DNA from 2 places in the Streptomyces sp. EDA2-14 genome. Region 2 is predicted to be linked to the other one. Evidence: riboswitches for the same ligand, from Rfam matches in the RefSeq annotation. Region 2 holds a riboswitch; the other holds the start of a gene.

Region 1 (4,841 bases), on a different contig from region 2:
TTCGGAGAGGTCGGGCTCGTCCCCGGTGGGCGGGGTCGGCGAGAGGGATGGCGCTTGGGTCACGATTGCTCCTGGCGAGGACGGCACGAAAACAACAGAGACAGCACTGACATCGACCGCGAGGCCTGCTGGGGCCGCGCTTACCCCCTGCCGACCTACTTATTGACTGAATAGACAGTCAGTAGTGGAACGTGACGCGACTGTGACCCGTGCGACGGGAAGCCGTCAAGAGGTGTGCGCCGGAACGAATCGGGCCACGGGAACAACTAGGCTTGCGGCGTGACCAGAGTCCGGTTGAGCGTGCCCGAGCGGCGCGAAGAGCTGCTGCGAGCCGCCATCGAGCAGATCGAGGTGCGCGGGGTCGCCGCCGTGCGCATCGCCGACGTGGCATCGGCGCTCGGCGTGAGCAACGCGCTGGTGCTGTACCACTTCTCGACGAAGGAGAAGCTCGTCGCGGCCGCGTTCGCGCACGCGGCCGAGGGCGACCTGGCGCATCTGCGCAAGCTGCTCGGCCGCCGCACGACGGCCCTGAAGCGGCTGCGCGCCGCGGTGCGCTGGTACGCGCCGACGGGGCAGGCCAAGGGCTGGCGGCTGTGGATCGAGGGCTGGGCCGCGGCGCTGCGCGAGCCCGCGCTGCGGGAGGTCACGCGGGACCTCGACCGGCAGTGGAAGGCGGCGCTCGCGGAGGTGATCGCCGAGGGCGTGGCGGCCGGCGAGTTCGGCTGCCCGGACCCGATGGGGGCGGCGCTGCGGCTGACGGCGCTGCTGGACGGGCTCGCCGTGCAGATGACGGCGTACGAGGGCGAGCGGGGCACGGTGTCGCGCACCCGCATGCAGGAGTGGGTGGACGAGGCACTCGCCCGCGAACTGGGCCTGGATCGGGCGGAGTTGACGGGGGCGGGGCGCTGACGGGAGACCGTCAGCGCCGCCGTACCGCCGCGAGGAAAGGCGTCAGGACGCGGACTGCAGGTGCGCCTTGACGGTGTGCGGGTCGACGAAGCCCTTGGCCTGCACGCGGTCGCCGGAGGACTCGCCGCGCAGCCGGCGCCCGATCCAGGGCACCAGGAACTCGCGGGCCCAGTGGATGTCGTCGCGCCGCACCTCGAACGTGCCGCGCGGCGGCAGCATCGGCCACGCCTGCTCGGGGTCGGCCGGCACCTCGATGCCGAGCGCCTGCCCTGCGCGCAGCGCCACCCGCGTGTGCCCCTCGGGCGAGAGGTGCAGGCGGTCCTCGTCCCAGGCCCGGCGGTCCTGGATGGACTTCAGGGACCACAGGTCGAGCATCGCGCAGCCGTACCGGTCGGCGATGGCCCGCACGTGCATGTTGTAGGTGGCGATCTTGCCGCGCAGGTGCTTGAGCACCGCCACGTCACGGGTGTCGAAGCCGGTGGCCAGCATCACGGTCCCGGCCGAGTCGGCGAGGGTGGCGACGGCCTTCTCGAAGCGCTCGGCCACGTCGTCCGGGTCGGTGCCGGGGCGGATGATGTCGTTGCCGCCGGCGACCAGGGTCACGAGGTCGGGGGCGAGCTCGACCGCCTTGGGCACCTGGTCGGCGACGATCTGGTCGAGGAGCTTGCCCCGCACGGCCAGGTTCGCGTACTGGAAGGTGTCCTCGGGCACGCGGTCGTCCAGGAGGACGGCGAGCCGGTCGGCCCAGCCCGCGAAGTTCCCGTCGGGGCCGGGGTCGCCGACGCCCTCGGTGAAGCTGTCGCCGACGGCCGCGTAGGACCGGATCGTGCCGTTGAGTGATTCCGTGAGTGCTCTCGATTCGTGTGCCACCCACGTATTTTCGCTCGCGAAAAGTGACCTACGCCATCGTAGGTAGGGGTTGACGCGTGGTGAGATACCCCACTCGCGATCCGGGGAATAAGTGCGCGCACGCGATTCGGCGCCCGGAGGGAATTCCCTCCGGGCGCCGAACGGAGCGGGCCGACGAGCCGCTACGACAGGTCTCAGGCGGTGACGCCGTGCTCGCTCAGGTAGGCGATCGGGTCGATGTCCGAGCCGTAGTCCGCGGTCGTGCGGACCTCGAAGTGCAGGTGCGGTCCGGTCACGTTGCCGGTCGCGCCGGACTTGGCGATCTCCTGGCCGGCCGTCACGGTCTGGCCCTGGGAGACGCCGATCGAGGACAGGTGGCCGTACTGGGAGAAGTGGCCGTCGGCGTGCTTGACGACGACCTCGTTGCCGTACGCGCCACCGGAGCCGGTCGACACGACGGTGCCGTCGGCGATCGACTTCACGGAGGTTCCGGTGGAGACCGAGAAGTCGGCGCCGGTGTGGCTGCCGCTGGACCACATGGAGCCGGAGTTGCCGTAGCCGTGACCCTGGGCGCCGTCGACCGGCGCCACGTAGTCGCCGGAGGCGGTGGTCTTGGCCTCGGCCTGCGTGGCGGTGGCCTTGCCCTCGGAGTCGGCCTGAGCCTCGCCGCCGAGGGTGAGCTTCATGCCGATCTCGATGCGGTCCGCGTCGGAGCCGACGACGCCCTTGTTGTCCTCGTACAGCTTCTTCCAGCCGCCGTCGACGTCCTGCGCCTTGGCGATCTTCGAGAGCGTGTCACCGGACTTCACGGTGTACGTGGTGGTGTCGGCGGTGGCGCCGGAGGTCGCGGCCGAGGCACTGCCGGCCCCCATGAGCGGGAGCGCGATCGCGGCCCCGCCCGCGGTGGCGACGGCGGCGACGCGGGCGATGCGGCGGGAGGTCGAAAGACGGTGCTTTCCCTTGGCGGGCATGGGTGTTTCCTCTCCGTCGCCTACGAGGTGAGCTGTCGGGTTCGGGCTGGAGATGCCCGGCCTCGCCCGCGGTGCGGACTCGGCTTCACCCCTAGCCGCTTCGGGAAATCCCTCCACGGCGTCGTGCGTGTGGGTCCCCCGCTCCTGCCGTGACGGGTTGTCGAAAGGGAATCCGGGCGGCGGCAGGACTAGGCGTTCCGACCGGAGTGATTGGTGACCGTAGGCGAACCGCAATGTCGACGACAACTGCCGAATTCACTTGCGGTCGCAATTCCTTGGGTTTCCGGGGCTTCCCTGTGTCACCCTGCGTCGACATTCTCCGCTTTACCAACGCCATACCTTCGGGAATTACTGGGGAGGCAATCCGGGCCGACTGCCACGCAGCGTCACGAACATGAGGCCGGTCACGCACACGCCCACAAGCCCCTCCGATCCGGGCACAGTTGCTACATATCCGGGCGAATCGGACAGATGGTTGCCTCTGGAACCGATGTCGTATCGTCAGGAGCGCGCCCGCCGGCGACTCAACGCCGGTGCACCGATTGGGAGGAGCCCCTGTGACGCAGCACGCACCGTCCACCGAGCCCGAGCTGACCGGAGTGCGCAACTTCCGCGACGTGGGCGGCCTGCCCACCGTGGACGGCCGACGCGTGCGCCAGGGCGTGCTCTTCCGCAGCGGCCACCTCGCCCACGCCACGGCCGAGGACGCGACCTTCCTGTCCTCCCTCGGCCTGCACACGGTCTTCGACTTCCGCAACGCGGCCGACCGGAAGCTGGAGGGCCCGGACGTCGACCTCCCCGGCGTGCGCAATCTGAACCTGCCGCTCAACGACCCGGCCGACGGCGCCGAGTTCTGGGCCATGGTCCGCGACGGCGACATCCAGCAGCTGCGCACGATCCTGTCGGAGGGACGCGCGGCGGAGCGGCTCGTCGAGTCCTACCGGACCATGATCAAGGAGCGCACCGGCGAGCACAGCCGCATCCTGCACTCGCTCGCCGAGGACAGCCTGCCCGCACTGATGCACTGCGCGGCGGGCAAGGACCGGGCGGGCCTGTCGATCGCGGTGACGCTGCTCGCGGTGGGCGTGGAGCGCGACGCCATCGAGGCGGACTACCTCAAGTCGAACGAGAAGCACCGCCGCTACAAGGTGCACCGCACCGCCGCGTCGAAGGACGCCTACTCCGACGAGGTCATGGAGCTGCTCAGCCCGCTCTTCGACGCCCGCGTCGAGTACCTGAACGCGGGCCTGGAGACCATCGAGGAGCAGTGGGGCAGCACGGACCGCTACCTCGAAGAGGGCCTGAAGGTGACGTCCGCGACGCGCGAGCGGCTGCGCGAGCGCCTGCTGGACTGAGCGCCGCTCCCGCCGGGCAGCCGCGTCAGCGGCTGCCGCCCAGCGTGAACAGCAGATAGATGAACGCGGCCAGAGCGTGCCCCGCGAAGACGTACACGAGGACCCGCACCAGGATGCCGCGCGGCAGCTTGTCCTCGATGTCGCGGCGGTCGGGGCGCGCGGTCGGCCCGGTGGTGTCACCCATGGCGGTTCTCCTTTACCGGTCCCGATGCCGGGCCGAGGCACAGCGCGGCCGTCGGGCTCTGCAGCAGGGTGTGGACGAAGAGGAAGTCGACGCCGCCCTGGTCGACGGCGGCGATCCGGTGCGGGGTGAGCGAGTCGAAGTGCGAGCTGTCCCCCGGATCGAGCCGGTAGGACGTGTCCCCGAGCCGCAGCCGGAGCCGCCCCGACAGCACGTACAGCCACTCCTCGCCGGGGTGCACGCGCACGACGTCGCCCTGCGAGCCGTACGGCGCGTGGACCCGCAGCGCCTGCATGCCCCGGCCGTGCGAGCCGGCCTGCTGGTACGTCCAGCCGCCGGCCTCGGTGGGCTCCAGGGTGCCGCCGCGGACGACCGCGTCCCGGTCGGCGGGGGCCTCGCCGAGCAGCTCGGAGACCGTCGTACCGTAGATGCGGGCGAGGGAGAGCAGCATCGGCAGCGAGGGCTGGCGCTGTCCGGTCTCCAGGCGGGAGAGGTGCGCCGGGGACAGACCGGCGGATGCGGCGGCGGCCTCCAGGGTGAGGGCGGCGCGGCGGCGCAGTTCGCGGAGCTGGGGCG
Region 2 (4,841 bases):
GATTCGGCCACGGCATCCACTACTGCCTGGGCGCCCCGCTCGCACGCTTGGAGGGCCGTACAGCATTCGCGACCTTGTTCCGCCGCATTCCGGACCTGGCCCTGGCGGTGGATCCGACCGAGCTCAGGTGGCGTGGCGGCCTGATCATGCGTGGCCTCCGGAGCCTGCCGGTGGTCTTCACTCCGCAAGCCGAGTCCCAGCGGCCGTCCGGGCCCGCCGACACGGCCAGTCGAGCGTGACCACCCGGCTCGGCGCCGACAAGTCCGCACGGCTCTGGGATTTGTCCGTTGCGACTACAGGGAAAGCTCCAGTGCTCCGGCAACAGCCGAGGAGAGTCGGCGCATCAGCGTTCGACCTTGCCGCCCTTCCGGATCGTCGCCGGATTTGTGTCCGACACCGCCCCGGACACCGGCGTCGTCGCCCGGCGAACCGGGGGCGATGACGGGCGCGCCGCCTGATCGGACGCGTCACGAGGGTGGCGTGAGCAGTCAGCCCGCCACCCTCATATGTCCGGATTGCACTCGCTCCCCGTGGAGTTCACCCCCGAGCGGAAGTGACGGCTCGTCAAGACTGTGACTTTCACGTGATCTACGCTGCATCGACTTGTGACAGGCGTTCGAGTGCCGCTACGTTCACGGATCATCGCGACACATGCACAACCCGCACCACTTGCACCACCCGTCGCGCGTAGCAGCATCAGTCTCGCGAAAGGCAACCGCATGCTCTCCGGGAACGGTCGTCACCGTCGCCCCCGTCAGGCCCCTGCTCTGGTCGTCGCGGCCGGAGTCGCCGGCAGCGCCATCGCGATCCCGCTGTTCGCCGCGAGCGGCGCGAGTGCCGCGACCACGCAGGCGTGGGACAAGCTCGCCGAGTGCGAGAGCGGCGGGCAGTGGAGCCTGGACGCCGGCAACGGCTACTACGGCGGTCTCCAGTTCACGCAGGAGAGATGGGAGCAGTACGGCGGGCTCGACTACGCCCCGCGTGCCGACCAGGCCAGCCGCTCCCAGCAGATAGCCGTCGCCGAGAAGGTGCTCGACGACGAGGGTGTGAGCGCCTGGCCGATGTGCTCGCTCACCGCGGACCTCACGAAGGACGACGGCTCGGCGGACGTCGACCCGGGCGTCTCCGCGTCCCCGCAGCCCTCCGAGTCGTCCGACGCCGACGCGGACGCGAGCGCCGATACCGGCAAGGAGTCGGCCGACGGCGCCACCGGCAAGGCGGATTCCGGCGACTCCGCAGACGCGACGGACGACGAGGCCGATGCCGAGGCCTCGGACAGTCCCTCCGCGGACGCGTCGGGCGATACCTCCGGTAATAAGGCGGAGGACTCCCCGGGCGCCTCAAGTGACAAGTCCCACGCACCCTCTGACGCCGACGACGAAGAGGCCTCCGGGTCGGCCGCGCCCTCCGCCTCGCCGTCCGGTGAGACGTCCGACACGGAGTCCGACGAGGCGTCCGCCGGCCGGCACCGCGGCGACCGCGCCACCGACGACGGCTCCGACTCCCGTACGGGTGAGGGTCGTCACGCCTCCCGTGAGCAGAAGCGCGACGGCGACGCCTACACGGTGCGCGCCGGCGACAACTTGTGGGACATCGCGGAGGCCCGGGACGTGACCGGCGGCTGGGACGCGCTCTACGAGCGGAACAAGGACACGGTCGGTACCGACCCAGACCTCATCCTTCCTGGTCAGAGCCTGGACCTTGGGGATGGAACGGACAAAAAGTAGCTCGGGTTCGGGTTGGTTGAAGGGGCTTTGTCCGTTGTAGGTCGAGTGAGACATGGGTCTCAAAGCCCCTGATCAACTTTGAAATCGGGCGGATCGACTGCTTACGGTCGTCACCGCTCGCCTCAGCGGGCCCCGAAGGACGTCACGCCGAATCCTGCCAACGTCCTTACGGGAACAGTCGACGCGTAAGCGCCGTAGGCAGGAGCGGGGGACCCAGGTAAGCGCCCTTCCGGGAGACCGGACGGGCTTGGGGTGAAGCAGCGCACAAGGATGCGGCTGCCGGGCACTCACTGGCCCGAACCCGACAGCTCACCTCGCAGGCGTCGGTGAGGAGATTTCTCCATGCTGTTTTCCGGCAAGAACAAGCACCGCCGCCCGTCCAAGGCCGTCCGCGTCGCCACGCTCGGCGGTGTCGCCGCTGCCGCCGTCGCCGTGCCGCTGATGGGTGCGACCTCCGCCTCCGCCGCCACCTCGTCCGAGTGGGACCAGGTCGCGCAGTGCGAGTCCGGCGGCAACTGGTCCACCAACACCGGCAACGGTTTCTACGGTGGCCTGCAGTTCTCGTCCTCCACCTGGTCCGCCTACGGCGGCGACCAGTACGCCTCCACCGCCGACCAGGCCTCCAAGGCCCAGCAGATAGCCGTCGGCGAGAAGGTTCTCGCCTCGCAGGGCAAGGGCGCCTGGCCGAACTGCGGCACGGGCCTGTCCTCCGCCTCGTACGACGGCGGCTCGGCCGACTCGTCCTCGCAGCAGCAGGACACCCAGCAGCGCGCCGACCGCTCCGAGCAGCGCCAGCAGCCGCAGCAGCAGGAGGCCCCCAAGCAGGAGGCCCCGAAGCAGGAGGCCCCGAAGCAGGCCGCTCCGAAGCAGGACACCGTCACCACCCCGACCGGCAACAAGGTCGAGAAGGGCGACGGCGAGTACAAGGTGAAGTCCGGTGACACCCTCAGCAAGATCGCCGAGGCGCACGGCACCACCTGGCAGCAGGTGTTCGAGAAGAACAAGGACATCGTCAAGGACGCCAACCTGATCTACCCGGGTCAGCAGCTGCACCTCAGCTAAGAAGCGTTCGGTCCCTAGAAGGACCACAGGTCCGCACAGGACCACCAGGCACGGACTCGGCATCGGCGGACGCCGAGTCCCGCCGCCCCCCGTCCCCACGGGCCGCTCACTTCGGCGACCTTCGCCCCGGCACAGCCGGGACGAAGGTCGCTGTTTTTGTTCCGTTAGGAAACATTTCGCTCACGGCGTTGTCCATGAGACGGGCGTTCGGATGGCCGATGCCCGCGAGCCGGTTACGCTCAGGGGGCGGGCCCACGGATCCGACACGGATCCGAGCAGCCGCCCGCATAGCCTGCGTCACATTCCAGAAGGAGATGCTCGTGCCGTCCATCGACGTCGTCGTAGCCCGGGAAATCCTGGACTCCCGAGGCAACCCCACGGTCGAGGTCGAGGTCGGCCTCGACGACGGGAGCACCGGCCGTGCCGCCGTCCCGTCGGGTGCCTCCACCGGTGCCTTCGAGGCCATCGAACTCCGCGACGGTGACCCCAACCGTTACCAGGGCAAGGGCGTCGAGAAGGCCGTCCTCGCCGTCATCGAGCAGATCGGCCCGGAGCTGGTCGGCTACGACGCCACCGAGCAGCGCCTGATCGACCAGGCGATGTTCGACCTGGACGCGACCGACAACAAGGGCTCGCTCGGCGCCAACGCCATCCTCGGCGTCTCCCTCGCCGTCGCCCACGCCGCCTCCGAGGCCTCCGACCTGCCGCTGTTCCGCTACCTCGGTGGTCCGAACGCGCACCTGCTGCCGGTCCCGATGATGAACATCCTGAACGGTGGATCCCACGCGGACTCCAACGTCGACATCCAGGAGTTCATGATCGCCCCGATCGGCGCGGAGTCCTTCTCCGAGGCCCTGCGCTGGGGCGCCGAGGTCTACCACACGCTGAAGAAGGTCCTGAAGAGCAAGGGCCTGGCCACCGGCCTCGGCGACGAGGGCGGCTTCGCCCCGAACCTGGGCTCGAACCGTGAGGCCCTCGACCTCATCCTCGAGGCCATCAAGGAAGCCGGTTACGTTCCCGGCCAGCAGATCGCCCTCGCGCTCGACGTCGCCGCCTCCGAGTTCTACAAGGACGGCAAGTACCAGTTCGAGGGCAAGGAGCGCTCCGCCGCCGAGATGACGGAGTACTACGAGGAGCTCGTCTCCGCGTACCCGCTCGTCTCCATCGAGGACCCGCTGTACGAGGACGACTGGGCCGGCTGGAACGTCATCACCGAGAAGCTGGGCGACAAGGTCCAGCTCGTCGGCGACGACCTCTTCGTCACCAACCCGGAGCGCCTGGCCCGCGGCATCGAGGAGAACTCGGCGAACGCCCTGCTCGTGAAGGTGAACCAGATCGGTTCGCTGACCGAGACCCTGGACGCCGTCGAGCTCGCCCAGCGCAACGGCTTCAAGTGCATGATGTCGCACCGCTCGGGCGAGACCGAGGACGTGACGATCGCGGACCTCGCCGTCGCCACGAACTGCGGCCAGATCAAGACCGGCGCCCCGGCCCGCTCCGAGCGCGTCGCCAAGTACAACCAGCTGCTGCGCATCGAGGAGATCCTGGACGACGCGGCGGTCTACGCCGGTCGCTCGGCCTTCCCGCGCTTCAAGGGCTGACGGCTTGCCCTGAGGCAGTAGGCAGTTACGTACGTCCCCGCACTCGGTCCCGTACCGTGTGCGGGGACGTACGTACGTGAGCCGTGAGCGGCGACGGGGAGGCGGAGCAGGCGATGCCCGGAAAGGTCCGAGACAGGGACTCCAAAGATCGCTTCTCCACGGCCACCCGCCTGCGGATCCTGGGCGAGCAGACCGCCGAGCGCGTCTACCGCTCGCAGAGCAAGCGGCAGGCCCGCCGCTCCCGGCTCACCGGCCGCGCGGCCCTGCTCGCCCTGGTCCTGTGCACCCTCGTCGTCGCGCTCGCGTACCCGATAAGGCAGTACGTCTCCCAGCGCGGCGAGATCGAGGACCTGCAGCGCCAGCAGCAGGAGGCCAAGGAGCGGGTCGACAAGCTGCGCGACCAGAAGGCCCGCTGGCAGGACGACGCGTACGCCGAGCAGCGCATCCGCGA

What was found. Region 2 has a riboswitch for cyclic di-AMP ahead of ACY34M_RS26290 (transglycosylase family protein). Riboswitches for the same ligand answer to the same signal wherever they lie in the genome.
Region 1: another riboswitch for cyclic di-AMP. It lies ahead of ACY34M_RS18830 (M23 family metallopeptidase); the one in region 2 lies ahead of ACY34M_RS26290 (transglycosylase family protein).

The regions. Positions count from the first base shown of each region.
Region 1 is NZ_JBUEGE010000006.1:228,903-233,743, forward strand. Features, by position in the region: gene ACY34M_RS18815 (APC family permease) at 1-63, opposite strand, end outside; gene ACY34M_RS18820 (TetR/AcrR family transcriptional regulator) at 280-909, shown strand; gene ACY34M_RS18825 (SGNH/GDSL hydrolase family protein) at 952-1,779, opposite strand; gene ACY34M_RS18830 (M23 family metallopeptidase) at 1,953-2,729, opposite strand; cyclic di-AMP (ydaO/yuaA leader) riboswitch at 2,732-2,902, opposite strand; gene ACY34M_RS18835 (tyrosine-protein phosphatase) at 3,287-4,084, shown strand; gene ACY34M_RS18840 (DUF6126 family protein) at 4,110-4,268, opposite strand; gene ACY34M_RS18845 (helix-turn-helix domain-containing protein) at 4,261-4,841, opposite strand, start outside.
Region 2 is NZ_JBUEGE010000012.1:142,311-147,151, forward strand. Features, by position in the region: gene ACY34M_RS26280 (cytochrome P450 family protein) at 1-239, shown strand, start outside; gene ACY34M_RS26285 (LysM peptidoglycan-binding domain-containing protein) at 720-1,727, shown strand; cyclic di-AMP (ydaO/yuaA leader) riboswitch at 1,908-2,065, shown strand; gene ACY34M_RS26290 (transglycosylase family protein) at 2,070-2,789, shown strand; gene eno (phosphopyruvate hydratase) at 3,110-4,390, shown strand; gene ACY34M_RS26300 (FtsB family cell division protein) at 4,504-4,841, shown strand, end outside.